2 regions of the Lactococcus sp. LG1074 genome follow, and region 2 is predicted to be linked to the other one. Evidence: predicted binding sites of a transcription regulator. Region 2 holds the regulator's gene; the other holds the start of a gene.

Region 1 (15,394 bases), 770 kb from region 2:
GTTCGATTCTCATCACCCGCTTAAAAATTTTCTGGGATATAGAAGATTTTTTAATAATTTGGGAGCATAGCTCAGTTGGTTAGAGCACTGTGTTGATAACGCAGGGGTCCGAGGTTCAAATCCTCGTGTTCCCATAGATGTTTATAATATCTATATATTGTGAATAACTGGTGGGGAGTTACTCAAGAGGCTGAAGAGGACGGTTTGCTAAATCGTTAGGTCGGGAAACCGGCGCGAGGGTTCGAATCCCTTACTCCCCTTCCGTACAACGACTATTGTTGAATAGTCGTTTTTTATGCTTTATGTAGAATGTTAAAGATGAGAGGGGGTTATATGGCTTTTCTTACGAACGAAGAAGTAACCGAGTTAAAAAATCAGGTAAATATTGCTGATTTAATTTCACAATATGTGCCTCTCACTAGGTCTGGAAAGAATTATTTAGGGCTATGTCCTTTTCATGGGGAAAAAACACCAAGCTTTAATGTCAATGCTGATAAAGGGTTTTATCACTGTTTTGGTTGTGGAAAATCTGGCGATGTTATTGATTTTATAAAAGATTATAAACAAGTTGGTTTTGTGGATGCAGTAAAAGATGTTGCGAGTTTTGCTGGAATCACCTTAAATATTGAGAATGATTCTACTGCAGAAAAAGATAATCCTCATGCAATGCTTTATGATATAAACAATCAAGCTGCACGGCTTTATAATATTGTTTTGACTTCGACAGAAATCGGTGAAAAAGCTCGGCTTTATTTAGAAAAACGTGGGATTACTTCTGAGATTATCAAGCAGTTTAATATCGGCTTAGCACCAGACGAAAATGATTTCATTTTTAAAAATCTCTCTGGAAAATTTGATGAAAGTGTTCAAGCGAATTCCGGGCTTTTCAACTTTTCAAGTAACAAGGTTTTTGATGCTTTTCAAAACAGAATTATGTTTCCACTCAAAAATGAGTACGGGCATGTTGTGGGATTTTCTGGCCGAAAATGGCAAGAAAATGATACAAGTAAGGCAAAGTATATTAATACAAGTGCAACAAAAATCTTTGATAAATCTTACGAGCTTTATAATTTGGATAGAGCAAAACCAGTTATTTCTAAAACACGTGAAGTTTACTTGATGGAAGGTTTCATGGATGTTATTGCAGCTTATAAAGCGGGTGTATATAATGTTGTGGCGACTATGGGAACAGCCTTAACTGATAAACACGTAAAGCGTTTAAAAAAAATAGCTAAAAATTATGTTCTTATCTATGATGGCGATCAGGCAGGTCAAAATGCAATATATAAAGCAATTGATTTGATTGGTGAAGAGAAGACACAGATTGTTCGTGTTCCAGAAGGCTTGGATCCAGACGATTACAGTAAAAAATATTCTTTAGAATCATTAGCTGGTCTGATGGAAAACAGCAGGATACAACCGACAGAATTTCTGATTGATTATTTGAAACCTGAAAACCTTTCAAATCTGCAAAACCAATTGGATTTTATTGAGCAAATGGCGCCTGTTATTGCAAGGGTTTCGTCAATTACAGCACAGGATGCTTTTATAAGAAAATTAGTTGAGATTTTACCTGATTTCGAGTATAATCAAGTAGAGCAATCTGTCAATTTAAAGCGTGAAAACGTCCTTAAATCAAGGGCAGAAGCGGGAAATTTTGAAGAGAGTTTTGGGAGCTTTTCGGAAGAAGATTTTTCGAATTATCCTGATCCTGGTTTTATTGCAACGGAGCAAGATTATTATGGTGATTTTCCTTCTGGTCAAGAGGCTGCTAAAACTGTACAACAGCCGCAACTTCCAAGTTTATCACGAAGTGAACGGGCAGAGGAACAACTTTTGAATCGCATGATTTATCATCAGAGTATTCTTCAAAAATTTGCGAAGGATGAAACTTTTCGCTTTGTCCATCAGCGTTACCAGAACCTTTTTGACAAAATCATACTTGAGGTTATGAGTTTTGAAGAAATTGATCCTTCTCACTTTGGTACCTCATTAGATACCGATGAGAAAAATTTATTTTATCAAATCTTAAGTCTTGATTTGCCAGATGAGACAAGTAGTCAGGAGCTCGAAGATTTGGTGGCCGTTTTTGCAAAGGAAATGGAGCAAATAAAGTTTAGTGAATTGCAAAAACAACTAGAAAATGCCCAAAAAGTAGGCAACAAGGAACGTGAGCTGGAACTCACAATCCAAATCATTAATCAGAAGAAAAAAATATAAGCTATTGCTTATATTGTTCATTGGGGAGGATTAAATTGGCAAGTAATAATAAAAAAAGAATCAGTCAAATTGCAAAAGAAACTGGAATCACTAACAAAGCTTTAATCGCAAAAGCACAAGAGCTTGGTATGGCGGTTAAATCGCATTCAAGTTCTATTTTTGAAGCTGAAGAAGCAAAACTCCTTGCGGCAATGGATTTTAAACCAATTATTGTTGAAAAAGTTGATGTGGAAGAGTTAAAAGAAAAAGGTTCTAAACATGTAACTTCTGTTAAAGAAAAAGCGGCCAAGAAAATCGATATTAAAGATTCGGATACTTTTGACAATAAGGCTTTTGATAAAGCAGTAGCAGCTTATATTACAAAACGTAAACCTCTCGAAGAAGCTTTAGATGATGAAATTACAGATGAGCTTGTGGTGAAGTTTGGTTTGGAAGCCGAAGCTATCGAAGATTTGCTTCAACAAATCCAAGATGCAGGTATTTCTATTGTTGATAAAGAAGGAAATCCTAGTCCATTAGCTTTGCAAGCTGAAGAAGAAGAAAAGCTTGATGATAATGCCATGGATGAAATCGTGACAAATGTCCGTATTGATGATCCTGTCCGTATGTATCTTAAGGAAATCGGACGTTATCCATTGATTTCGCTTGAAGAAGAAACAAAACTTGCGGAAGCTATCGTGGCAGGTGGTGATGAAGCAGAATTTGCCAAACAAATGCTTGCGGAAGCCAATTTACGTTTGGTTGTTTCAATTGCAAAGCGTTATTCTGGACGAGGGATGCAATTCCTGGATTTGATCCAAGAAGGAAACATGGGACTTATGAAAGCTGTGGACAAATTTGACCATACGAAAGGTTTCAAATTCTCAACTTATGCGACCTGGTGGATTCGTCAAGCAATCACACGTGCGATTGCTGACCAAGCACGTACAATTCGTATTCCTGTCCACATGGTCGAAACAATCAATAAGTTAATCCGTGTACAACGTAATCTTTTACAAGAATTAGGTCGTGATCCTTTACCAGAAGAAATTGGTAAAGAATTGCACATGACACCTGATAAAGTTCGTGAAGTCTTAAAAATTGCGCAGGAACCTGTATCATTGGAAACACCTATTGGTGAGGAAGACGATTCACACCTTGGAGATTTCATTGAAGATGATGTGATTGAAAGTCCGGTAGACTATACCAACCGTATCTTGCTTCGTGAACAGCTTGATGAAGTTATGGATACCTTAACGGACCGCGAAGAAAACGTATTGCGTATGCGTTTTGGACTTGATGATGGACGTATGCACACACTTGAAGATGTTGGTAAACAATTTAAAGTGACACGTGAACGTATTCGTCAAATTGAAGCGAAAGCGATTAAAAAGTTACGTCATCCTCGTCGTAGCAAACCATTGCGTGACTTTATGTAATATAAAAAACTCTCTCGACAGATGTCGAAGAGTTTTTTCTTATAATTGAAAAAGAATATAGTACAAAAGATTTGATAAATTTGAGAGAAGTGATATAATAAAAATTATTAAAGGTCAAAAAAGGTCAAACTTTAAATAAAAGAAGCCAGACATGATTCTTTAATTCTAAAAAAATAAGTTAAAATAAAGAAAAGACGTAACCACAAAGGAGGAAGAGATGCTCTGCCAAAATTGTAAAATAAACGAAGCGACAATTCACCTTTATACAAATGTGAATGGCCAGCGTAAGCAAGTGGATTTATGCCAAAACTGTTATCAAATTATGAAATCAGGTGGTCAAGAAAGCTTGTTTGCTGGAGCTACAAATATTTCGAATAATGATGATCCTTTTAATCCATTTCCAGATATTTTCCAAGCCTTACATGGTAATGATCAAGGTCGGACAATGACACCTCCAACACAAGCGGGTGGTCGAGGCCCAGGAGGTCCACAAAATCCTCGTGGAAGTCAAGCACCTAAAGGACTTCTTGAAGAATTCGGAGTCAACATTACTGATGCTGCACGTCGTGGAGAAATAGATCCTGTTATTGGACGGGATTCTGAAATTACCCGTGTTATCGAAATTTTGAATCGTCGAACAAAAAATAATCCTGTTCTTATCGGTGAACCTGGTGTTGGGAAAACAGCAGTTGTTGAAGGTTTAGCCCAAAAAATAGTTGATGGTGATGTACCACAAAAACTACAAAATAAAGAAGTTATTCGTCTTGATGTTGTCAGTCTCGTCCAAGGTACTGGTGTGCGTGGGCAATTTGAAGAGCGTATGCAAAAACTGATGGAAGAGATTCGTAAACGTGATGACGTTATCCTCTTCATTGATGAAATTCATGAGATTGTGGGCGCAGGCTCTGCTGGGGAAGGAAATATGGATGCTGGAAATATCCTTAAACCGGCTTTAGCACGTGGAGAACTCCAACTTGTTGGAGCAACAACCCTCAATGAATATCGAATTATTGAAAAAGATGCAGCGCTTGAGCGTCGGATGCAACCTGTTAAAGTTGATGAACCTTCTGTAGATGAGACTATCACAATCTTACGTGGTATTCAAAAACGTTATGAAGATTATCATCATGTAAAATACTCAGATGAAGCAATCTTAGCTGCTGCAAATCTGTCTAACCGTTATATTCAGGACCGTTTCCTTCCTGATAAAGCAATAGACTTGCTGGACGAAGCGGGTTCGAAAAAGAATCTGACCCTCAAATTTGTTGATCCTGAGGACATAAAGAAACGTATTGAGCAAGCAGAGGCGCAAAAAAACGAAGCCATGCAACGTGAAGATTTTGAGAAAGCAGCTCATTTCCGTGATCAAATCGCTAAGCTTCGTGAGCTTCAAAGCCATGAAATCTCAGATACTGACATGCCAAATATCACAGAAAAAGATATTGAAGCAATTGTTGAAGAAAAGACACATATACCTGTAGGTGATTTGAAAGAAAAAGAACAAACACAGCTCATTAATCTAGCTGAAGACTTGAAAGAACATGTTATCGGGCAAGATGAAGCGATTGATAAAATTTCTAAAGCTGTGCGTCGTTCGCGTGTCGGACTTGGAAAGCCTAATCGTCCTATCGGTTCATTCCTCTTTGTTGGACCTACTGGTGTAGGGAAGACCGAACTTGCAAAACAATTGGCTTATGAGCTTTTTGGCTCAAGAGATAGCATGATTCGCTTTGACATGTCGGAATACATGGAAAAACATAGTGTGGCTAAGTTGATTGGTGCTCCTCCAGGATATGTGGGTTATGAAGAAGCAGGTCAGTTGACAGAACGTGTGCGCCGTAACCCATACAGCTTAATTTTATTGGATGAGATTGAGAAAGCTCACCCGGATGTAATGCATATGTTCTTGCAAATTCTTGATGACGGGCGTTTGACAGATGCGCAAGGTCGTACAGTTTCCTTCAAAGATGCTATCATCATTATGACATCGAATGCTGGTACAGGTAAGGTTGAAGCAAGTGTTGGTTTTGGCGCTGCACGTGAAGGACGTACGAATTCAGTGCTTGGAGAGTTGGGTAATTTCTTCAGTCCAGAATTCATGAACCGTTTTGATGCTATCATTGAATTCTCAGCATTGAGCAAAGAAAACTTGCTTAAGATTGTAGATTTAATGTTGGATGAAGTAAATGCTCAAATCGCTCAAAATGATATTCATCTTGACGTCACACAGGCGGTTAAAGAAAAACTCGTTGATCTGGGCTACGATCCGAAAATGGGAGCACGCCCATTACGTCGTACCATCCAGGATAATATCGAGGATGCTATTGCTGATTTTTATATCGAGCATCCTGAGTATAAAGAATTACTTGCAGATTTGGTTGATGATAAGATTGTTATTGTGAATAAGCCTGAAGAAGTAAAAGGCACAGCGGATACATCTGATACTGAAGATGAGGAGAAATAAAAAAAGATAAGACCGGTTGATGGTCTTATCTTTTTTTGTTAAAGTAAGGTAAATATGAAAAATACAAATCAACTTAAACAAGAGATAAAAACTTTTTTATTAGAAAAGGAATGTTATGCAACATATAACCATTGCATAACTGTTGGTGACTATGCTGAAGAAATAGGACATGAATTTCTAAATGAAGCAGAAAGAGAGCAAGTAAAAATAGCAGGATACTTACATGATATTTCTGCTATTTATCCCAATAATGAAAGAATTTTTGTAGCAGAAGATATGAAGATAGAGCTATTTAAGGAAGAAAGACAATTTCCTATGATTATTCATCAAAAAATATCAAGGATAATGGCTCAAAGAGAATTTGGTATCCAAGACGAAAAAATTCTTTCAGCAATTTCTTGCCATACTACCTTGAAGAAAAAATTTTCAAAGGTTGATTTAGTTTTATTTGTGGCTGACAAAATAAGATGGGATCAAGAAGGACAACCTCCTTATCTAAAGGAAATCACTCAGGCGCTAAATTATTCTTTTGAAGCAGCAGCCTTTGCTTATATTGATTATATTTTGAAACACGATATAAAAGTTATTCATCCTTGGCTTTTAGAAGCTTATGAATTTTTAAATCTGAGAAGAATTAGTTAATGAAAAAACTTTATCTTTGGTGCATATTCCTTATATTTTTCGTGCTAATAAATAACTAAAAATACTTTTAGGGGGAGTACTTATGCTCTGGAGAATTTTAAACGAAGAAGATATGTCTCGGAAATATGATCAAGAAACGTCTTCAAAATACACAGCCTTTAATCAAGTCAATAATTATTTTATTGGAGCAATTAGTGGATTTGTGATAATAATCGCTCTCCCCTCGTATATTTTCTTTTTTTACCCCGTTTACCTCATAATAACATTATCCTTAATGTTCAAGACTATAGGATAAGAAGAAGAAAACTTGAAAAATTATTAAAATAAAAAAGAATAAGCTTTTTAGGCTTATTCTTTTTTATTGGGGGAAATTATTGGACAATCAGAAGTCCATCTTTGACAGCCCAAGGTTCTTTTTCATTGATGTGGTCGTAGAACATTATACCATTTGTATGGTCGATCTCATGTTGGACACACATTGAAGGGAAATCTTTCAGACGAATCTTGTGTTTCTCACCATTTTTGTCATAGTATTCTACAGTTACACGCGCGTGACGGATAACCAGACCAGGGACTTCACGATCGACAGAAAGACAACCTTCACCAGACTCGATAGCTGCATCTTGAACAGAGTGACTTACAATTTTAGCATTATACATGATTTCTGCCAACTTATAAGCTTCTTTAGGTGCAACTTCATTACCATTTTCATCTACTTCTGGATCGTTAGGGATAAGGACAGCGATAATTTTTTTGGCAATATCGAGTTGATTGGCTGCTAAACCAACACCTGGACGGAGCTGCATTTTTTCCGCCATTGCTGGATTTTGTGAATTACGGAGAAATTCCATCATTTTTTCGCCTAGAATGATATCTTCATCAGACAAGGGTAAGCTTACTTCATCAGCAACAGTACGTAGCGTTTCGTTTCCTTCACGGACAATATCGTCCATGCTAATCATATGACTTGCTTTGATTAATTTTTCTTGTACAGACATTTTTTTACTTCCTTGATATATTATTACTATTAGTTAATTATATCATAAATTTTCAGTCAAAAATGTTAAAATTGATTAAAGAGAAGGTTTATAAGGGGGCAGAAATTAAAACTTATAGAAAAAATACAGCAGCAATCATTTTGAATGCAGAAAATGAAATTTTACTCTTTCAACGTGCAGATTTGCCACAAATTTGGGGTTTCCCACAAGGAGGAATTGAGACAAGTGAAACCCCTGAACAAGCCGTGGTAAGAGAACTTGAAGAAGAGATTGGTACGCAAGATTTTGAAATTATAGGGAAATATCCAGAACTATTACGGTATGATTTTCCAGAAGGTATGACTTTTCCTGATTGGAGCTATGATGGACAAGAGCAACAGTATTTTCTTATCCGACTTTATCCCGAGGCTTCTATAAATGTAAAAACTGGTCATCCTGAGTTTATCAGCTATAAGGCTGTGCCTTTTGCAGATATTGATTTTAATGCATTTAGTTTCAAAGCCGACGTATACCGAAAGGCCTCACTTATTTTAAAAAAGAATTTAAGGAAATAAAATGATAGAACGTATAACAGATAATAAATTTGATCTGGTCAGCAAGTATGAGCCAGCTGGAGATCAAGGACAAGCTATTGAGACGCTTGTAGAAAATATTGAAAATGGTGAAAAAGCGCAAATTTTACGAGGAGCTACTGGTACAGGTAAAACATATACCATGAGCCAAGTTATTGCGCGGACAAATAAACCTACCTTAGTTATGGCACATAATAAGACACTTGCGGGTCAGCTTTACAGTGAATTCAAAGAGTTTTTCCCTAATAATGCTGTCGAATATTTTGTCAGTTACTATGATTATTACCAACCTGAAGCTTATGTGCCTTCTTCAGATACTTATATTGAAAAAGACAGTTCTGTCAATGATGAGATTGATAAACTGCGTCATAGTGCAACAAGTTCCCTTTTAGAGCGCAATGATGTCATTGTCGTTGCTTCTGTTTCATGTATTTATGGTTTGGGTTCTCCTAAGGAATATCAAGATAGCGTCGTCAGCTTACGTCCTGGACTGGAAATTTCTCGTGATAAATTACTCAACGATTTAGTGGGCATCCAGTTTGAACGTAATGATATCGATTTTCAACGTGGTCGTTTTCGTGTACGTGGTGATGTTGTGGAAGTATTCCCAGCATCACGAGATGAGCATGCTTTTCGTGTTGAATTTTTTGGTGATGAAATTGACCGGATCCGTGAAATAGAAGCCCTGACAGGACAAGTTTTAGGCGAAGTAGACCATCTTGCTATATTCCCGGCTACTCACTTTATGACTAATGACGACCGTATGGAAGAGTCCATTGCCAAGATTGAAGCAGAACTTCAACAGCAATTAAAGGTCTTCCGTAGTGAAGGGAAACTCCTTGAAGCGCAACGTTTGGAACAAAGAACCAACTACGATATTGAAATGCTACGTGAGATGGGCTATTGTAATGGTGTCGAAAACTACTCGCGTCATATGGACGGCCGTACCGAAGGGGAACCACCTTTCACTTTACTTGATTTCTTCCCTGATGATTTCATGATTATGATTGACGAAAGCCACATGACGATGGGACAAGTAAAGGGAATGTATAATGGTGACCGGGCGCGTAAAGATATGCTGGTCAATTATGGTTTCCGTCTGCCTTCAGCCTTGGATAACCGTCCGCTTCGTCGGGAAGAGTTTGAAAGTCATGTGCATCAAATTGTCTATGTTTCTGCCACACCTGGTGACTATGAAATGGAGCAAACAGAGACAATCGTGGAGCAAATTATACGTCCTACAGGTCTTCTTGATCCTATCGTGGAAGTTCGGCCAATGATGGGGCAAATTGACGATCTCTTAGGAGAAATCAATGCGCGTGTTGAAAAAGATGAACGTGTTTTTGTAACAACCTTGACGAAAAAGATGGCTGAAGATTTAACTTCCTATTTCAAAGAAATGGGTGTAAAAGTTAAGTACATGCACAGTGATATCAAAACTTTGGAGCGAACAGAAATTATTCGTGACTTGAGGTTGGGTGTTTTTGATGTATTAGTCGGTATTAATCTTTTACGTGAGGGGATTGATGTGCCAGAAGTTTCTCTGGTTGCTATTTTGGATGCGGATAAGGAAGGCTTCTTACGTAATGAGCGTGGCTTGATTCAAACCATCGGACGTGCTGCACGTAATTCTAATGGACGTGTCATCATGTATGGTGATAATATTACACAGTCTATGCAACGTGCAATGGATGAAACGAGTCGTCGTCGTAAAATTCAAATGGCATATAATGAAAAACATGGGATTGTGCCACAAACCATTAAGAAAGAAATTCGTGATCTGATTTCCATTACGAAACGTACCGAAAGCGGAGAAGTTGAAGAAGTTTCGGCTGAAGCAATGACGAAAAAAGAACGTAAAGCATTACTTAAAAAGCTGGAGAAAGAAATGGCCGAAGCTGCAGGAGCGCTTGACTTTGAATCAGCTGCGCAGTTACGAGACATGATTTTGGAAATTAAGGCTTTAGATTAAATAAAAAAAGAGCACCTGCTCTTTTTTTATTTTTCTTGTTCAGCGGCTTCATCCACGATGAAGGTAAACTCACAAGTTGTTACTTTCTTGCCATCAACATATGCGGCAGCATCAGCCTTACCTACTTTGCCACGGAATTTAGTGATTTCAAATTCGAGTTTCATTACATCACCAGGAACAACTTTTTGACGGAATTTAGCTTTGTCGATGCCACCAATATAGGCCATTTTTCCTTGGAATTCTTCTTTTTTAAGAATCAAGATTGAACCGGCTTGAGCTAAACTTTCCAAAATCAAAACGCCTGGGAAAGTTGGGTTGCCAGGGAAATGCCCATTAAAAACTTCTTCGTTAATTGTAACGTTTTTTGTTGCAAGAATCTTATTTTCTGAGATTTCGTCAACATAATCGATAAACATAATAGGATAACGGTTAGGAATAACTTCCATAACTTCTGTCGCTGTCATGGCATACTTTGAATTTGTCATATTAATAGTACCTCATATTTTATTTGTACTATCTCATTATATCACTATTTTTATTGTTTTATGTATAAAAACATTAAAATGCTCCTTGGATTGCTACTATAGACCATGGAGAAATTCGATAGAGGTATAACTAGAGCCAAGCATGGCAAATTTTTAGAATATTAAACTTAGATGTTTATTACTAGAAAAATTGAAGACACTAGTGCTATACTATTTGAGTAAAGATTACTTTAACATAAGCTCTATCTCTCAGCCACCCTTGGTTTGAGAGATTTTTTTATTCAGCTTGCTTTATAGCTTTGATAAAGCGGGCAGTAATCTCATGAGGACGTGTAATTGCTCCACCAACAACTTGAGCGAGCACACCAAGTTCCTGAATTTTTTTAGCCTGTTCGGGAATATGGATACCACCTTCAGCAATCACTGGAATATTGCTGTCCAAGAGTGACTGAATAAGCTCAATATCAGGTTGAGGTCGTTCTTTTGTTGCCTCAGTATAACCAGAAAGTGTGGTTCCGACAAAGTCACAACCAGCTTCATAGGCCGCTTTTCCAGCAGCAAAAGTATCAATATCTGCCATTAGCAATTGATGAGGATATTTTTCCTTCACCTGATGAACAAAATCTGCCATACTTAAACCATCATGACGTTCACGCAGTGTACAATCTAGGGCAATTACGGCGATATTAAGGCTAGCTAACTCATCAACTTCCTGCATAGTTGCAGTAATATAGGGTTCTTGTGGAGGATAATCACGTTTGATGAGGCCGATAATGGGCACATCAACAACCTCTTTAATTTCTTCAATGTCTCGTACAGAATTTGCTCGAATACCTACAGCGCCCGCATTTTGGACACCTAAAGCGATAAGAGGCATAATTCCACCATCAATAGAATAAAGTGGTTCGCCTGGCAACGCTTGACAGGAAACAATCAGTCCACCGCGGACTTTTTCAATAAATTCTTGCTTATTCATAAAACCTCTCTTTCATTCTTAATTTTATTGTATCATCAAATTTAGGATTTTTAAAACGTTTTCTTTTAGATTGAAGAGGGAAACTTGACAATTACAGGCTTTTACATTACAATGTTTTATGTAGTAAGTATTTTGATATACTAAACTATTTACTTATATTTTTTAACTTATATTTTCTGAAATATATTTTTTTATTTTAAGGGGACTTATTTATATGTTTTTAGAAGGAAAAAAAATCGTCATTATGGGTGTGGCTAACAACAAGTCTATCGCTTGGGGTTGCGCTAAAGCTATGAAAGATCAAGGGGCGACCTTGATTTACACTTATCAAAATGAACGTATGGAAAAACAGCTTGCAAAGCTTGCTGGACCAGAAGATCTACTTATTGAATGTGATGTTGTATCTGACGAATCTATCCGTCGCGCATTTTCAACTATTGAAAGCCGCGTGGGCAAAATAGATGGTTTGGTACATGCCATTGCTTATTCAAAAAAAGAAGAACTTGATGGTAATGTATCTGATATCTCACGTGACGGCTATGCCCTTGCACAAGATATCTCAGCTTACTCATTGCTTGCTGTAGCAAAAGCTGCAAAACCTTTATTCAATGAAGGCTCTGGTATTGTTACTTTGAGCTATATGGGCTCTGTTCGTGCGATTCCTAACTACAATGTAATGGGTATTGCTAAAGCAGCTCTAGAAGCAAGTGTACGTTACTTGGCAGCAGAAATGGCACACGTTGGTGTTCATGTTAATGCTATTTCAGCGGGTGCAATCAAAACACTTGCGGTATCTGGTGTTGCAGGCTACAAAGATTTGATTAAAGAATCAAACAGCCGTACAGCTGACGGTAAGGGAGTAACGATCGAAGAAGTTGGACAAACCGCAGCCTTCCTCGTTAGTCCTTTAGCTACAGGCGTCATTGGAGATGTGGTTTATGTGGATAAAGGTGTTCACTTGACATAAGCAAAAACAGAGAAATACTTGATAGGCTTTTGGCCTTATCAAGTATTTTTTTTTATTTTTACAAATAAGAGTTGTTAACATATGTTGTTCATATTTTGCAGTATAAATTGTTGTAGCGATGTTACGCTTTTTCTTATATTATATTTCTTGTACATAAAATGTCGAAATGAAAGTGGCCACTAAATTTTTGACGAGAATAAAGAAAAGGAAAATTTAATAATGAAATTTGAATTTAAAAGTTTATCTACATATGAAGAAGATGCGACCCCTAACTTTATGGGCGGAGTAAACTACCACAGTCTAATCGAAGAATTTGACTCCATGGCCGAAGCTGTAAAATATGTGACTGATCATCACGGTTATTTGATTACAGATAATGGAAAATTTGCTTTTGAAGTAAGAAATATCTCCCTTATCAAATAACAAATAAAAAAGTATCTTCATAAGATACACATCAGTCGAGGAATAGAAAAAATCATGAAAAAAGAAAGTCTTTTTACAGCTACTTTCATTATTAATACACTTATTAGCTTTTTATTTTATATTGTTTTTTACGTTTTAACGTCATCTATAGGGACGTATGCGATGGAAGAACTCCATCAATCTACAGTAGTGAGCTTATCATTATCAAGTATCTTTGTTATCGGGGCGCTTATAGGGCGTGTATGGACCGGTATCGTTGTAACACGGATTGGGATGAAAAAGCTCCTTTATGTAGGTGGAATTATCTTTTTAGTTTTAACCTTGGGGTATTATGCAACGACTAATATACCTTTACTCTTTGTTATACGTGTAATTCAAGGTATGGGATTTGGGATTGGAGCAACAGCTTCAGGAACGATTGCTGGACATATTGTTCCAGCTTCAAGACGAGGCGAAGGGATTGGCTATTATGCTTTGTCCGTTACGCTGGCTGCAGCTGTGGGACCTGCTTTAAGTATTTCCATTTATTCTTCTTCGTTAGGTTTTAATGGGCTTCTTGCTTTGGCACTTATCTTACTTATTTTAACTTTTGTTTTGATATTCTTTGTCCATGTAAAAGAGCTCTCCGAAGAAGAAGTGCAGGAAGCATTACTTCACAGTCCAAAAGGCTTAGATAAATACATCGAAAAATCAGCCTTACCTATTTCTTTTGTGGCCTTTTTGGCAGGATTTATTGACTCCGCTATTTTAACAGGAATGGGGCCATTTACATCCTTCTTACATATTTCGACTGCTGGTTCATTATTCTTTACTTTATATGCTGTCTTGATTTTCTTATCACGCCCATTAACAGGACGCATGTTTGATACTAAAGGAGACAATTGGGTATTCCATCCTGTCTTTATCTTCTTTGCAATTTCAATGCTCTTCGTTGGTTTAGCAGGTTTCATGAGTCCAGGTGCTGGCTTTATCATGTTGCTTATTGCTGGAGGGACATTTGGTCTCGGTTATGGAGGAGTTGCACCTTTTGGTCAAGCTATTGCGATTCGTGAAGCACGTAAAGATCGTATAGGTGTTGCAACTTCAACTTTCTTTGGCTTTTTAGATTTGGGCGTTGGCGGCGGTCCGATTATCCTCGGAGCTATCATTCCAATGCTTGGAAAAGGTATGGTTGGATTCCGTAACCTGTATCTTTACAGTGCGCCAGCGGTTGTCATAGTATGGATTATCTATTATCTTGTGCATGGGAAAAAACAACACCAGACAAATGTTGCTTAAAAAATGGTATGAATGACATAGAATACGTAGTAGAGCTTTTAGAAGAAAAAAATGTGAGTGTAGTTAGTCGTAGGAAACACAGCTATATCATGTATCAAGGCATTGAATCAGAGTATCTTTATGTTCTTAAAGAAGGTGTGGTTAAACTGAGTAGTATTTTGCGAAATGGTCGTGAATTTAATATTACTTATGTTTGTGAACCAGATTTTGTTTCATTGCTTGAAGAAGAACAACTGGATGGAGTTTCAGCTCTCTTTAATGTGAGAATAGAGTCGGATGAGGCAACTTTTTATCGGGTGCCACGTAAAGTTTTTTGGGAATGGATTGATAAAGATATCAAGCTGTTTCGTATTGTGGATAATTTCTATCGTAAAAGATTAGTCATGATCTTAGAAGCATTGCAAAAAATGACTGTAAACGGTAAAAAAGGCGCTGTATGCGCGTGTTTATATAATTTCATTGATTGCTTTGGTAAACAAAAAGCGGAAGGGATATTAATTGATTTTCCCGTAACCAATGAAGACATAGCAGGATTTTGTGGAATCTCAACACGAACCAGTGTTAACAGAATACTTCGTGAACTCCGGGAAGAAAAAATTATTGATATTGTTCAGCATAAGATTATGATTTGTGATCAATACAGCTTACAAAACTATATCAGCTAGAGTGAAGAACAGAGTTCAAAACCTCCAGAATCTTAAGGTTCTGGAGGTTTTTTTGGCTAGAATAAAAGAAGCAACATAAACTTGCTTCTTTAGAGTGTATTATTTACGCTTTTGCTTACCAGCATTACGTCCGTTATTATTCTTCTTACGTGGTGCATCCAAATCTTTCAATCCTTGTTGTGTTGCAGATTTAGGAGTGACATCTTTTGGAAGATCAGCCATTTTTGGAGGATTATTTTTAAATTCTTCATCAATTTTCTTACGCATGCGTGGTTTCATAACGTAAGTAATGATAATTTGTTGGATAACCATCA
Region 2 (15,394 bases):
ATGCCCGGAGGTTGCTCAATTGGTTCGCGTCCTATCGATCTCCACTTGCGTGGCTTTGAATTGATGGGGGCGGAAATTACTCAAGAAGCGGGTTACATTGAAGCTAAGGCTGAAAAGCTACGTGGTGCACATATCTATTTGGACTTCCCATCAGTAGGTGCCACACAAAACTTGATGATGGCTGCAACTCTAGCAGAAGGAACAACAACTTTAGAAAATGCAGCACGCGAGCCTGAAATTGTTGACCTTGCAAATTGGCTCAATAAGATGGGTGCAAATGTCAAAGGTGCTGGTACAGATACAATTATTATCAAAGGTGTTGAAAAAATGCATGGAGCTAACCACGCAGTTGTACAAGACCGTATCGAAGCTGGAACCTTCATGGTAGCAGCGGCAATGACACAAGGCGATGTGTTAATCAAAGATGCGGTTCGTGAGCACAACCGTCCCTTAATTTCTAAATTGATTGAGATGGGTGTGGAGTTTGTCCAAGAAGATGAAGGACTTCGTGTTCTAGGTCCTGAAATCTTAAAAGCAACAAATGTAAAAACTTTACCACATCCTGGTTTCCCAACAGACATGCAATCGCAAATGACTGCGGCTCAAGCTATCGCTAAGGGTGAATCAACAATGATTGAAACGGTTTTTGAAAATCGTTTCCAACATTTAGAAGAAATGCGTCGTATGGGCTTAACGGTCGATATTACACGTAACACAGCCATCATCCAAGGCACACGAAAATTACAAGGTGCACAAGTTAAATCAACAGATTTACGTGCAAGTGCAGCATTAATTTTGCTTGGTATGGTTGCGCAAGGTCAAACTACAGTACGTAAATTAAGTCACCTTGATCGTGGTTATTACCGCTTCCATGAAAAATTAAAATCACTTGGAGCAGATATTGAACGTGTTCCAGAACTTGAGGAAATTGATGATTAAAAAAACGATTAAAGTATTAGGCGTTCGCCTTTCATTAGTCTTTTTAGTTCTTGTACTTGTCCTTATAGCAGGTGCAGCGGGCTTGATGTTAGGCTATGGTGTGCTAGGCGGCGGACAAGCGTCCCGTGTTTTTAGTGGCGACCTATGGCAAGAAGTCATACAACGTTTAAATCCATAAAAGTTTGCTTTTGCAAGCTTTTTTTTTGACTTAAACTCAAAGAAAAGCGCGAAAAATAATTGTTCAAAAAGTTGAATTCACTCAGTTTTTATGCTATTCTAGAAAGGTATGAAATTTCTGAGCTCAAGGCTCATAAATAAGGAGAAATAATTAATGACTGCAAGTTTTGAAAAAACTGGTGTTAACACTGGTACACTCTCATTTTCAATCGACCAAGAAACAATCAAAAACGGTCTTGACAAAGCTTTCAATAAAGTAAAAGGTAATATCTCAGTGCCTGGTTTCCGTAAAGGTAAAATCAGCCGTCAAATGTTTAACCGCATGTATGGTGAAGAAGCTCTTTTCGAAGAAGCTTTGAATGCCGTATTGCCAACTGCTTATGATGCAGCTGTAAAAGAAGCAGGTATCGAACCTGTTGCTCAACCAAAAATTGATGTCACTAAAATGGAAAAAGGTTCTGACTGGGAATTGACAGCTGAAGTAACTGTTAAACCTGAAGTAGAACTTGGTGACTACAAAAACTTGGAAGTTTCAGTAGAAGCAACTAAAGATGTTGCTGATGAAGAAGTTGAAGCACGTTTGACACAAGAACAAAACAACCTTGCTGAATTAACTGTTAAAGAAGGTAAAGCTGAAAACGGAGATACAGTAGTTATCGACTTTGTTGGTTCTATCGATGGTGTTGAATTTGAAGGCGGAAAAGGTGCGAACCACAGTTTAGAACTTGGTTCAGGGCAATTTATTCCTGGTTTTGAAGAACAACTTGTTGGCACTTCAGCTGGCGAAGAAATCGATGTGAAAGTGACTTTCCCAGAAGACTACCAAGCTACAGATCTTGCAGGTAAAGAAGCAGTTTTCGCAACTAAAGTTAACGAAGTTAAAGCAAAAGAAGTTCCAGAACTTGATGATGAATTAGCAAAAGATATTGACGAAGAAGTTGAAACTTTGGATGAGCTCAAAGCTAAATTCCGTAAAGAACTTGAAGATGCTAAAGCTGAAGCTTATAACGATGCTGTTGAAACTGCAGCTATCGAAACAGCTGTAGCAAATGCTGAAATCAAAGAAATTCCTGAAGAAATGATTCACGAAGAAGTTCACCGCGCAATGAACGAATTCCTTGGTGGAATGCAACAACAAGGTATCTCTCCAGAAATGTACTTCCAAATCACAGGTACTACTGAAGAGCAATTGCACGAACAATACCAAGAAGATGCTGGTAAACGTGTGCGTACAAACCTTGTTATTGAAGCAATTGCTAAAGCAGAAAACTTCGAAACTACAGATGAAGAAGTTAAAGCTGAGATTGCTGACTTGGCTGCACAATATAACATGCCTGTTGAACAAGTTGAAAAACTTCTTCCAGTTGACATGCTCCAACACGATATCGCAATGAAGAAAGCTGTTGAAGCAATTACAGATTCAGTTAAAGTTAAATAATTGTTTTATATAAAAATAAAAACTCATAGCCTTTGGTGCTGTGAGTTTTTTTATTTTCTTAAAAAAAAAACGAATAGGTTGTCAATCCAATTTTTTGACAGTAAGGTTAGATAATGGTTTAATGGTTTAAAAACATAAACTAATAAGGAGTAATAATGAAATTTGAACATTTAAAACATGAACTAAGTGAAGTCAGCGACTTTTTAATTGCCTTAGGTGATGAAAAGAGACAAGCAATTATTATTAAGTTACTGGAGAAGAGTGATTGCAAAGGCATACAAGTTGGAGATTTAATCGAAGCAACAGGCTTATCGCGCCCCGCTATTTCACATCATTTGAAAATCTTAAGACAAGCAAAGATAGTTAATTATCGTTCAGAAGGAACAAGAAACTTTTACTATCTTGAACATGATACATCAGAAATTATGAAATTACAACATTTTCTGGATGAAGTAACAAGGATAATGAAAGGAAAGCAAGAAAAATGAATAAAGTTTTGATTGTCGAAACAAATATTAAGCGTTATAAGAATACCAATGAAGCGACAGGGCTTTGGCTGGGCGAGAGTGCAGAATTTGTTGATGAACTCCAAAAACATGGTATTGCTTATGACTTTGTTAGCCCAAATGGTGGCTATGTTCCACTTGACCCACGGAGTATGAAGTATATGGATGAAGCCATTTGGAACATTTATGAGCGGCAAGACTTTGTCGAAAGAGCTTTAAAAAAGACTTTGAAACCTGAGGAAGTAATCTCGCAAGACTATCGTGCCATATATTTCACAGGTGGCCACGGTGTGATGTGGGACTTTCCAGATAATCCAGAAATAAAAGGTATCGCCCAAGCTATTTATGCGCATGGTGGTTATCTCACTTCCGTTTGTCATGGTATCGCCGGTTTACTTAATCTTAAGAACCAAGAAGGTCAATACATCATTTCAGGGAAAAAGATAACGGGTTTTACAACAGCTGAAGAAGTTCTTGCAGGCAAGAAAAAAATCGTTCCTTTTCTCAATGAAGAGGTAGCCAAAAGCCGTGGGGCAACATGGTGCAAAAAAAGATTCTATAAAGATTTTGCCCTCCAAGATGGGCAACTTATCACGGGACAAAATCCGTTTTCTGTAAGGTCAGTCGCTAAAATGCTTATAAAGGAGATTGCATAATGCAAACAATACTAGGAAGTAATGGACAGATTGGTCAAGAGCTGGCCAAGGAACTTTTTAAAAAATATACAAAAGATATTAGGCTTGTGAGTAGAAAACCACGTAAAGTAAACCCAACAGATAGCTTGTTTTCGGCTGATTTACTGAAGGCTGAGGAAGCGCATGCAGCGATTGCTGGCAGTGAGATTGTTTATTTTACAGCCGGTTTACCGATGAATTCTGAGCTTTGGGAAGAACAATTTCCTCTGATGATGAAAAATGTCATTGACGCTTGTAAGCTGCACCAAAGTAAATTGGTTTTCTTTGATAATACCTATATGTACCCTAAAAATGCGGAAATACAATATGAAGACACTAAATTTGAACCGACGGGAAGAAAATCCACGGTACGTGCCCGATTAGCAGAAATGATAATTGAGGAGATAGAGCACCATTCGCTCGAAGCTGTAATCTGCCGCGCGCCGGAGTTTTATGGCCCAGGTCAGACGCAGAGTATAACAAATACAATGGTCTTCAATGCAATTAAAGAGAATAGAAAAATAAAAATTCCCTTGAGTGCTACTCGTTTGAGAACCTTGATTTGGACACCCGATGCTAGCCTTGCAATGGCTCTCATAGGGAATGATGCGGATGCTTATGGTCAAACTTGGCATTTGCCATGCGCACCAAGCTTGACTTATCAGGACATCATTACACTTTCAGAAGAAATCACAGGAAAAAAACTTCAATACACAATAATTAAGATGTGGCAATTCAAATTGGCGGCCCTTTTCAGTCAAAAAGCGAAAGAATTGCAAGAGCTTCTTCCGCGTTATGCAGAGGACAATGTATTTAATTCAGACAAGTTTAAAAAACATTTTCCAGAGTTTGAAGTAACAAGCTTTGAAGCAGGTGTAAAACAGGTGCTTTTAGAGAAATAGCCTTATGAAAAACTTCCTGATGGATCGTCTTAATTCATTTGATATCCAGAAGGCAAAATGATAAACTTTTAAAGAAAGAGGAAAGGGATTGAGAAGTATGAAAGAGATAAAAAATATTATTTTTGACTGGGACAATACACTCTTTCCTTTTAAAAAATATTGGGAAACAGCACACCGGAAAGTTTTTTTGGACTTGATTGATTTTCAGGATGAATTTTCTATAGATGATTTTATGGCAAAGTATCGTGAAGTGGATGAGCAACTCTGGCCTTTAGTTCACGAAGGGAAAATGACGATTGAGCAGCTGCGCGAAGAGCGTGTGCGCCAGGTCTTGGATTACTACGCAATTCACTATAAAGAAAACTTTGTGCGCCTGTTCTTTGACATTTTTTTGACAGCTTTACTTGAAGAGATAGAAGTTGATCAGAATTTATTATCTAAAATGCTAGAACTCTCTCAAAATTATAATATTGCTATTTTAAGCAATGGGGAGAGTGGAGAGCAAAGAGAAAAAATTAAACGTTTTGGCTTTGAAAATCTGTTTCCAGTTTATATTTCGGCCGAAACTGGCTTAACCAAACCTGATCAAGCAGCTTTTTATAATATTTTAGATAAGGAAGGCTTCGATCGTGAAGCAACACTTATGGTTGGAGATCTCCTTGAACATGACATTCTTCCAGCACAAAAACTTGGTTTAGCCACTGCTTACATAGGACATGACGATAAGGAAATCGCAGATAAAACCTATGAAAGCATCGAAGATTTCCTTGAAGATTTTTTGAAATAAAGAAACTTGAAATTTCCTTTGTTTTCCTGTAAAATGATAGAGTTATCAGTGCCGTCTGTAGTGTAATGGATATCACGCAAGATTCCGGTTCTTGCGATGGGGGTTCGATTCCCTCCAGACGGATAAATTTTTTATTTTGAGCGCTGTAAGACATTGTGAGAAGCACAATGTTTTTTACATTTTGATATTCTCTTTTCTGACTTAATGAACAGGTGGAAACTATGAGAGACAAGCATCAAAGTAGAAAATGTTTTTTATTTGATTCCAATAATGGATAGGAAAGAACATAATTAGAATATTGAGGAAGATATGGATATTCAATTTTTAGGGACGGGCGCGGGCCAGCCATCACGAACGCGAAAAACACAGGCTATCGCTTTGAAGTTACTCGATGAACGTAACGAAATATGGCTATTCGATTGTGGCGAAGCGACCCAACATCAAATTTTAGAAACATCAATTAAACCAAGAAAAATCACCAAGATTTTTATTACACATTTGCATGGCGATCATATTTTTGGTCTACCGGGTTTTCTATCTAGTCGTTCTTTCCAAGGTTCAAGTAAAGATGAGGAACATACGGACTTGGAATTATATGGACCAAAAGGTCTGAAAGACTTTGTGATGACGGCTCTGCGCATGTCGGGATCGCGTCTTGGATACAAGATTCACTTTCATGAAATTGAAACGCCTGGTAAGATATTTGAAGATCAAACCTTTGAAGTATATGCTGATACCTTAGATCATACAATTTTTTGTCTCGGCTATCGTGTAGTCGAAAAAGATCGTCCTGGAGAACTAGATGCAGCGGCTTTGAAGGCATCAGGTCTACCTTTCGGTCCCCTCTTTGGCAAAATAAAGAATGGTGAAACAGTAGAGCATGATGGGAAAGTTTTTCATCCAGAGGACTATATTGGCGCAGACAAGCAGGGGAAAGTTGTCACTATTCTTGGAGATACCCGACGTACACCAAGCGCTGTTCGTTTAGCGGTTGGGGCAGATCTTTTAGTTCATGAAGCAACTTATGAAGCAAAAGAGGCAAAAATGGCCCGCCGACACGGACATTCGACCTCAAAACAAGCAGCAGATGTTGCTCAGGAAGCTGGCGTAAAACGTTTGGTGCTCACGCATATTAGTGCACGCTATGTTGGCCCACTTGTGGCTCAGCTTGCGCAAGAAGCACGATCTGTTCATCCTAATTCGTATGTGGCAAAAGATTTTTATGAAGAAAAAGTTGAGTAAAAAGAATATTGTAATTACAGGAGCTAGCGGTGATATTGCACAAGCACTTGTTCAGCGTTTAGAGGATCATAACCTTATCTTGATCAGTCGCTCGCTTCCTCAGCCAGTCATGCCTGAAAAAGTAGATATTCTCATTAATAATGCAGGTTTTGGAGAGTTTACAGAGTTAAGTAACTTAACGGATGAGCAAATTGATGAAATGTTTAAGGTTAATACGTTAGATCTGATTAAGCGGACGCGTGATTTGCAACCACAGTTGCAAGTAATTAATATTGCATCCATAGCAGGAAAGTTACCTACAGCGAAATCGACCGTATATGCAGCTTCCAAAGCCGCTGTTCTCGCTTTTTCTGATGCTTTACGTTTAGAAAAACCAGATCTTATCGTGACAACAGTCAATACAGGGCCGGTCCGCACAAAATTTCACAAAGACAATATGGACTATTTGGAAAAAGTGGGCGAAAATGTGGTCAGTGCAGAATATGTTGCGGATAAGATTGAGCAGGTTTTAGGGAAAAATAAAAGAGAATTGAACTTACCTGTCCAGCTGGCTTTCGTTGCGAAAGTTCGTGCACTTTTCCCAAGTCTTGTAGATAATATAGGAAATAGGTTTTTTAATTATAAATAAATCTTCAAATAAGCAGTCGAAGTGGAGGAAACTTGATTAAATCAAAATATATATGGAAGTTAACTGAGTCAGACTTACCGGATGAGTTTCTTAAGTTAAGTAAAAAATATAAATTAGATACACTGGCAGCGCAAATTTTGTGGCAACGCGGCATAAGGGCAGAAGAGGAGATTCAAGCTTACTTGAATCCTGATCTTCAGCAATTACATGATCCGTTTTTGTTGCACGATATGGAAAAAGCCGTTCAAAGAATTTTGACTGCAATTGAAAATGGGCAAAATATCTTAATATACGGTGATTATGATGCGGATGGTATGACGGCAAGCTCCGTCATGAAATCAGCTTTAGATGAATTAGGAGCGGAAGTTCAGGTCTATCTTCCTAACCGCTTTACGGATGGTTACGGGCCAAATCTTGATGTCTATAAATATTTCATTCAAAATGAAGATATTGATTTGATTATAACTGTGGATAATGGTGTGGCTGGTCATGAAGCCATCGCCTATGCACAAAGTCAAAATGTTGATGTTATTGTAACTGACCATCACAGCATGCCAGAAGTACTGCCAGAAGCTTTTGCAATTGTACATCCTGAACACCCAGAATCAAACTATCCTTTTAAGTATTTGGCTGGAGTAGGAGTAGCTTTTAAAGTCGCAACAGCTCTTTTAGACTATATTCCTTCAGATATGCTTGATTTGGTGGCAATCGGAACAATTGCGGATATGGTTAGTCTTACTGATGAAAATCGTATTTTGGTGAGTCATGGACTAAAAGTATTAGCGAATACTGAGCGTGCAGGCTTGATGGAACTCATGCGTCTCTCAGGAACTGATTTTGAAAAGGTGAATGAGGAAACGATTGGTTTTCAAATTGCCCCTCGTTTGAATGCTCTGGGGCGCTTAGATGACCCAAACCCAGCGATTGAACTATTAACAGGCTGGGATGAAGAAGTGGCTGCCGAAATTGCGCAGATGATTGATGAAAAAAATAGCGAGCGTAAAGTAATCGTAGAAAATATCTTCAATCAAGCCCTCACAATGATAACGGACGAGCCCATACAAATTCTGCATCATAAGGATTGGCATAAAGGTGTTTTAGGTATCGTTGCCGGACGTTTACTTGAGCAATTTCACAAACCTATTATTATGTTGGCAGAAGAAGAGGGAGTTCTTCGAGGATCAGCACGTTCGATTGAAAATTTTAATATATTTGAAGCACTCAACGAACACCGTGAACTTTTTATGGCTTTTGGTGGCCACAAACAGGCTGCTGGGATGACTTTTGCTTTGGAGAATGTTGAAGCAATCAAGCAAGTGATGCTCGACTTTATTCAAGAAAACGATATCGATATGTCAGAAAAAAGTTCACTAGAAGTTCAGGGCAGTTTGCAGTTTGACGAGATTAGTTTAGAAACGATTAGAAGTTTAGAAAAGTTATCTCCTTATGGTATGGACAATCCGAAGCCTCATTTTCTCCTTACGGATTATCAGGTTGAGCAGGCACGTAGTATGGGAAAAGACAATAGTCATCTCAAACTTAAATTAGTACAAAATGGACAAGCTTTAGACGCGGTTTACTTTGGGCATGGAGCTGAAAGCCTAGAATTTGAACAAAGTGATACAGAACTTGTCGGTACCTTGTCTAGCAACACTTGGAATGGTACAACAACTGTTCAGCTTATGGTGGCTGATGCTAGAGTAAATGGTGTTGAGCTTCTGGATATTCGAAGTCGACAAGTTGAATTGCCTAAAAATACAATACGTTTTGTCCATAATGAAGTGAAAAATGGTACAATAGAAGAAGTGCTTATTATTGAGGAAGCCCCAACTGATAAGGAAGCCTTATCTGCTTTGACGGAATTAATACATGAGCAGGAATTTGAATTGATTTATTTCAAAAATACAATCAAGAAAAATTATTATTTGACGGGAGCGGGGACGCGTGAGCAGTTTGCGCGCTTCTATAAAGCAATTTATCAGTATCCTGAGTTTGATATACGTTTTAAATTGAAAGACTTAGCAAATTATTTGAAGATACCCGATATTTTACTGATAAAGATGATTCAAATATTTGAAGAACTGAATTTTGTCACTATTGACAATGGCATGATGAGTGTGAATAAAGCCGCCGAAAAGCGTGATATTTCTGAAAGTAATATTTACCAAGAGCTTCAAGAAATTGTTGCTTTTCAAGAACTTTTCGCCTTATCCCCTGTCAAAGAAATTTATAAAAAATTAAAAGAGGAAGATGCACATGCAACTTAAAGATTACATTGCAACGATTGAAAATTACCCAACAGAAGGTATCGTTTTCCGCGATATCTCACCACTTATGGCTGATGGAAATGCCTACAACTATGCAGTTACTGAAATTGTGCAATATGCACGCGATAAAGAAATTGATGTAATTGTTGGCCCAGAAGCGCGTGGATTCATCGTTGGATGTCCTGTTGCTTTTGCACTTGGTGTTGGTTTTGCGCCTGTGCGTAAACCAGGAAAATTACCGCGCGAAGTTATTTCAGCAGACTATGAAAAAGAGTATGGTACAGATACATTGACAATGCATGCTGACTCTATTAAGCCAGGACAACGTGTTCTGATTGTAGATGATCTCTTGGCAACAGGTGGAACAGTAAAAGCTACTATTGAGATGATTGAGCGTTTGGGTGGTATCGTTGTTGGGTGTGCCTTCTTTATTGAACTTGATGACCTTAAAGGGCGTGAAAAACTCGGTAACTATGATTATAAGGTATTGATGCATTATTAATTTCATCCTACCAAGCAAGACGGAAAACGACATATAATGAAACAGTTTAAATCCGTTTACATATTGACAATGAAGCGAATTTAATATAATATAGAAAAAGAAAATCTGAAAGAGAGCAAAAAAGTTTGAAAATTGAAGCATTAGAAGGACAAAATATCGAAGAACTTTCAATGATTGAAGTTGCTCATGCAATTTTGGAACAAAATGGTAAGGAAATGGCTTTTGCAGAAATCTTGAACGCCGTTCAAGACTACTTGAAAAAGTCGGACAATGAAATCAAAGCCACAATTGCACGTTTTTACACAGAAATGAATACAGATGGAAGCTTTATTCCATTAGGAAATAACATTTGGGCACTGCGCTCATGGTACGCGATCGACGAAATCGATGAGGAAGTAATTGCTCTTGATGAAATTGACGACGAAGAAGAAAAAACAACTAAAAAACGTACAAAAGTTAATGCATTCGGTATCGAAGATGAAGTGGATCCTGAAGATGAACACATCGACAAAGGAAACGATGCAGATGACATGACTTATGATGATGAGAATCCAGATGATGAAAAAGATGAGGTTCAAGCTTATGATGCTGAACTTGCTGAAGTTGAACTGGATAACGTGGATGAAGACGTTGAACTCGATGAAGAGGACGACGATGATGATGACAGCGACTCAGAAGAGAATTAAAATCTAAAAGAGTGAGGTCCCTGACCTCGCTTTTGTGAATATTACCCAACAAACTTACGCTTCACTATTTAAAAAAAGAGGGTGGCGTGATAAGGAGGATTAACCTTGGTAGAAAAAGATACGGAGAAGTTTTCGAGAGAAAGTTTCAAAGATAAAATCTTGCGTGAACTTGAAGAAGGAAATCGAGCCAACACGGATGGGACTTTTGAAAACTATGCCCGTGAATCCAACAAAGAACTTTCTTCAACCCCGAGTAGACATACTCGGCGAGAACGTGCTGATTTTTCGGATATTCAACGTCCAACACCATTTAAGTTGACAGAAGAACTGGAAAATCCAGAAGTAGAGGAACAAGCTAAAATTTCCGAAGATGTAGAATTTCCTGAAAAAGCTGTTTCTGATCAAGTGGAAACAGAAGCATCAGCACATGAAGAACGTCCAGACTTTGCAAGTGTTCGCGAGCAAATGCTCCAAGCGAGCCAAGGACAAAGTTATTCACGACTTAGACGCAAGACAAAAGAGTCTGATAAAGAAGTTGTTGATGAATATGAGCGACCTGAAGCACAAGCAAGTGATGCTGCAGAGTCTCTTGCCGAAGAGACGACTCACAGACAAAGAAGTCGTCGTGCAGCAGTAAAATCGGATGCGGAAGCTGAAGAAATGCAGCCCAAGTCGAAAGCGAAAAAATCGAAGAAGAAAGTTTCTTCTGGAAAGATTATTGCTGTTATCGTAGCTGTTTTAATTCTGGCTGCGGCAGGGACTGGTTTTTACGGTTATAATTTCATCAAAGAAGGTGTACAACCGCTCAATACTGCAAATACAACCAAACGCGCCATTAACATTCCAGCGGGAGCAAGCAGTAAACAAATCGGAGATATCTTACAACGAGAAGGTATTATCAAAAATGGTATGGTTTTCCAATACTATACTAAATTTAAAAATTTCAGTGGCTTTAAGAGCGGCTACTACAACTTGGCGCCTAGCATGAACTTGTCGGATATTGCAAGTCTTTTGGAGCAAGGAGGAACCGAACATCCTGTGGAACCAACTCTGGGCAAAATTTTGATTCCTGAAGGTTATACATTGGAACAAATTGCTCAAGCTGTTACAGTGAATTCTGCGGATAAAGATGAAAAAACACCTTTTACTAAAGATGAGTTTATGAAGACTGTACAGGATCAAGCGTTCATCGAAAAAATGAAAGAGAAGTTTCCAAAACTTCTTGCAAGCTTACCAAGTAAAGACAGTGGTGTGAAGTATCAACTTGAAGGTTACCTCTTCCCAGCAACTTATGAGTATACGAAAAAGACAACTGTTGAAAGCTTAATTGAGACCATGCTTTCAACAACTAATACACAGCTGGAACCTTTGTATGAACAAATACAAGCGAACGGACTTACGGTCAATGAAACCTTGAGTTTGGCTGCCATTGTCGAAAAAGAAGCGAATAGCGATGATGATCGCCGTAACGTTGCACAGGTCTTCTTTAACCGTAAAGATTTAGGGATGACGATGGATTCTAATACAGGAATCTTTTATGCTGAAGGTAAGCTAGGTAAGGATACGTCGCTTGATCAGCAAGCTGCAATTAATACACAATTAGACTCACCTTTCAATACTTACTTGTATCCAGGTTTTGGTCCTGGACCAATCGTGAGTCCAAGCTTGTCGTCAATCAAAGCAGTGCTTAACCCGACTGCGAATGATTATCTTTATTTCGTAGCAGACGTTGAAGGTAAGATTTACTTTGCGCAAACACTTGAAGAACAAAACATCAATGTTCAAAAGTATGTCAATGATGCGATTGCGTCGGGTAATTAATTAGAAATTTAAAAAGGATAAAAAATGGTAGAAAAAACTTTCCCCATGACCAAAGAAGGTCTGGAAAAATTAGAACAAGAATTAGATAACCTTAAATTGGTTAAACGCCCTGAAGTTATTGAACGCATCAAAATTGCACGTAGCTACGGTGACCTTTCAGAAAACTCAGAATACGAAGCAGCAAAAGATGAACAAGCCTTTATTGAAGGTCGTATCTCAACTGTGGAAACAATGATTCGTTATGCTGAAATCGTAGACAATGCTAATATTGACAAAAATGAAGTTGCTCTTGGTAAATCAGTTGTTTTCCAAGAAGTTGGAGATGACGAAGAAGAAGAGTACGAAATCGTCGGTACTGCTGAAGCAGATCCATTTTCAGGCAAAATTTCAAATGAATCTCCAATCGCTCAAGCCTTGATTGGCCGTAAAGTTGGCGATGTTGTGAAAATTCCGTTGCCTATGGGTGAAATCGAAGTTAAGATTGTTGATGTCAAATAAAATAAAAAAATCTGCTTTTAGCGGATTTTTTTATTTTAGAGACGTTTCAGCCACTATTTTTGGTAAAAAATTAAAATTTTCGATATAATAGTCAATAAAGGTCAAAGATTGGAGGTTCTATGTCTGCCCAAAATACTTCAGATATTATCGAAGCTTATTTGCGAAAACTGCTAGAAGAGGCACGTGAGATTGAGATTAAACGTGCAGATTTAGCCAGTCAATTTGACGTGGTTCCTTCGCAAATTAACTATGTGATTAAAACCCGTTTCACCCCATCTAAAGGCTTTGATGTTGAGTCGAAGCGTGGTGGTGGCGGCTATATCAAAATATTCAAATACCATTATTCGGCAAAGCATGAATTCTTGCTTGATTTAGCACAGAAGTTGCCTGCCAACTTGACCGAAAGTATGGCACAAGATGTCTTGCAACTTTTATTTGATGAAAACATTTTGACTGAACGAGAAGGAAATCTTCTCCTTTTGCTTTTAGCTGATAGTGATATTTCTAACAGTTGTCGAGCACAAATGATGATAAAAATACTACAGAGATTGGATCGTGATGATGAAATTTAATGAAAAGGACTTTACACCACAAGTCGTAAAAGTGCTTGAGAAGTCTGTCGACTATGCGCACAAGTTTAACTACGCGTGGGTTGAAAGCTCGCACCTATTGGCTGCCTTGGCTGAGGTCCCGGCTTCATTGGCATTTACGCTACTTAATTCAGAAAAGATTGATTTGGAAGAAATGTTAATCGACATCGAAGATTTTTCAAGTCAAGTGAAGACAAAAAAATCAGAAATAAAGCTTAGTCCAAGAGTCGAAACGATTATTGAGCAAGCACGAGCACTAGCTCAAAATAATGATAAAAACCGCATCGGAACCGAGCATCTCTTATATATGCTGTTGGCAAATGAAGCCAGCTTTGCAGGACAACTTTTACGTGAGCAAGACATCAATATCGTTAACCTCCGCAAAAAGCTAGAGCAAAAAGCATATCTACGTGTACCAGAGCGCCGTAAAGCGGTGACACCAGCTTCGAAAAGAAACCTGTCGGGGAAAGTGTCCGAAACAACGACGACACCTACTTTAGACACGGTATCAACAGATTTGACAAAAGCAGCCCGTGAAGGCAAGCTTGATCCCATGATTGGAAGAGAGCGTGAAGTTGAACGTCTTATCCACATTTTGAGCCGGCGAACAAAAAATAATCCCGTTCTTGTTGGTGAGCCAGGTGTTGGTAAGTCAGCGATTATTGAAGGCTTTGCGACACGTGTGGCTGCAGGAAATGTTCCTGTAGGTTTACGTGGTAGCCGCATTATGGCTTTAAATATGGCGATGGTCGTAGCGGGGACAAAATTCCGTGGTGAATTTGAAGATCGTTTAACGGCTATTGTTGATGAAGTGACACACGATAAAGATGTTATCGTCTTTATCGATGAACTGCATACAATCATTGGGGCTGGTGGCGGCATGGACTCGGTCAACGATGCCTCAAACATTTTAAAACCAGCATTAGCACGGGGCGAGTTCCAACTCATCGGTGCTACCACTTATCAAGAATATCAAAAATATATTGAAAAAGATGAAGCCCTAGAACGCCGTTTTGCCCGTGTCAATGTCGAAGAACCCTCAGAAGAGGAAACGGTTGCGATTTTACAAGGTTTGAAAGAAAAATTTGAGGCTTACCATATAGTCAAATTTGAAGAAGGGGCTTTGGAGCGTGCTGTCAGCTTGAGTAATCGCTATATGCCCAGTCGTCGTCTCCCAGACAAAGCTATTGATCTTCTTGATGAAGCAGCAGCCAAAGTTAAAATCACGAGTAAAACAAATTATACCAAGTTAGACGAGTTAAAAGCAGAATTAAAAGCGGAAGAACTGAGATTACAAAAAGCAGTTGTTGCTCTTGATATTGTTGAAGCGCAAGGGATTGAAAAAGATATTGAAAAATTAACGCACAAGATTGATAATTTTACAGTATCGGAAAATGATAATCCTTTGGTGGAGGAAAGCGATGTTTATGCTGTCGTTTCTAACCTTACAGGAATCCCACTCCAACAGATGACGAAGACAGAAAGTGAACGTCTGATTAACTTAGAAAAAGAGTTACATAAACGTGTGGTTGGACAGGAAGAAGCGATTTCTGCTGTTTCTCGTGCCATTAGACGTGCACGTTCAGGGATTGCCGATACGAGACGTCCTTTGGGCTCATTTATGTTCCTTGGTCCGACAGGAGTTGGGAAGACAGAGCTTGCTAAGGCTTTAGCGGAAAGTGTTTTTGGCAGTGAAGAAAATATGATTCGTGTAGACATGAGTGAATTTATGGAAAA

Evidence for each region. Region 2 encodes CtsR, which represses protease genes until heat stress. Its sites were predicted from a motif close to TTGGTCAAAAAAGGTCAAANA; they were not measured.
Region 1: the regulator CtsR is predicted to act here: its motif matches at 3,749-3,769, upstream of J0J36_RS07905 (ATP-dependent Clp protease ATP-binding subunit).

Annotation. Positions count from the first base shown of each region.
Region 1 is NZ_CP071293.1:1,577,798-1,593,191, reverse strand. It holds tRNA gene J0J36_RS07930 (tRNA-Gly) at 1-21, shown strand, start outside; tRNA gene J0J36_RS07925 (tRNA-Ile) at 61-134, shown strand; tRNA gene J0J36_RS07920 (tRNA-Ser) at 173-260, shown strand; gene dnaG (DNA primase) at 334-2,220, shown strand; gene rpoD (RNA polymerase sigma factor RpoD) at 2,256-3,638, shown strand; gene J0J36_RS07905 (ATP-dependent Clp protease ATP-binding subunit) at 3,856-6,102, shown strand; gene yqeK (bis(5'-nucleosyl)-tetraphosphatase (symmetrical) YqeK) at 6,157-6,744, shown strand; gene def (peptide deformylase) at 7,116-7,742, opposite strand; gene J0J36_RS07890 (RNA pyrophosphohydrolase) at 7,805-8,296, shown strand; gene uvrB (excinuclease ABC subunit UvrB) at 8,298-10,286, shown strand; gene fabZ (3-hydroxyacyl-ACP dehydratase FabZ) at 10,313-10,771, opposite strand; gene J0J36_RS07875 (N-acetylmannosamine-6-phosphate 2-epimerase) at 11,049-11,747, opposite strand; gene fabI (enoyl-ACP reductase FabI) at 11,962-12,714, shown strand; gene J0J36_RS07865 (hypothetical protein) at 12,934-13,137, shown strand; gene J0J36_RS07860 (MFS transporter) at 13,192-14,415, shown strand; gene J0J36_RS07855 (Crp/Fnr family transcriptional regulator) at 14,424-15,080, shown strand; gene yidC (membrane protein insertase YidC) at 15,180-15,394, opposite strand, start outside.
Region 2 is NZ_CP071293.1:350,315-365,708, forward strand. It holds gene murA (UDP-N-acetylglucosamine 1-carboxyvinyltransferase) at 1-939, shown strand, start outside; gene J0J36_RS01720 (DNA-directed RNA polymerase subunit beta) at 932-1,117, shown strand; gene tig (trigger factor) at 1,271-2,554, shown strand; gene J0J36_RS01730 (helix-turn-helix transcriptional regulator) at 2,710-3,042, shown strand; gene J0J36_RS01735 (type 1 glutamine amidotransferase domain-containing protein) at 3,039-3,716, shown strand; gene J0J36_RS01740 (NAD-dependent epimerase/dehydratase family protein) at 3,716-4,636, shown strand; gene J0J36_RS01745 (HAD family hydrolase) at 4,734-5,423, shown strand; tRNA gene J0J36_RS01750 (tRNA-Arg) at 5,475-5,546, shown strand; gene rnz (ribonuclease Z) at 5,733-6,665, shown strand; gene J0J36_RS01760 (SDR family oxidoreductase) at 6,646-7,293, shown strand; gene recJ (single-stranded-DNA-specific exonuclease RecJ) at 7,326-9,560, shown strand; gene J0J36_RS01770 (adenine phosphoribosyltransferase) at 9,550-10,062, shown strand; gene rpoE (DNA-directed RNA polymerase subunit delta) at 10,188-10,748, shown strand; gene mltG (endolytic transglycosylase MltG) at 10,854-12,569, shown strand; gene greA (transcription elongation factor GreA) at 12,594-13,067, shown strand; gene J0J36_RS01790 (CtsR family transcriptional regulator) at 13,187-13,639, shown strand; gene J0J36_RS01795 (ATP-dependent Clp protease ATP-binding subunit) at 13,629-15,394, shown strand, end outside.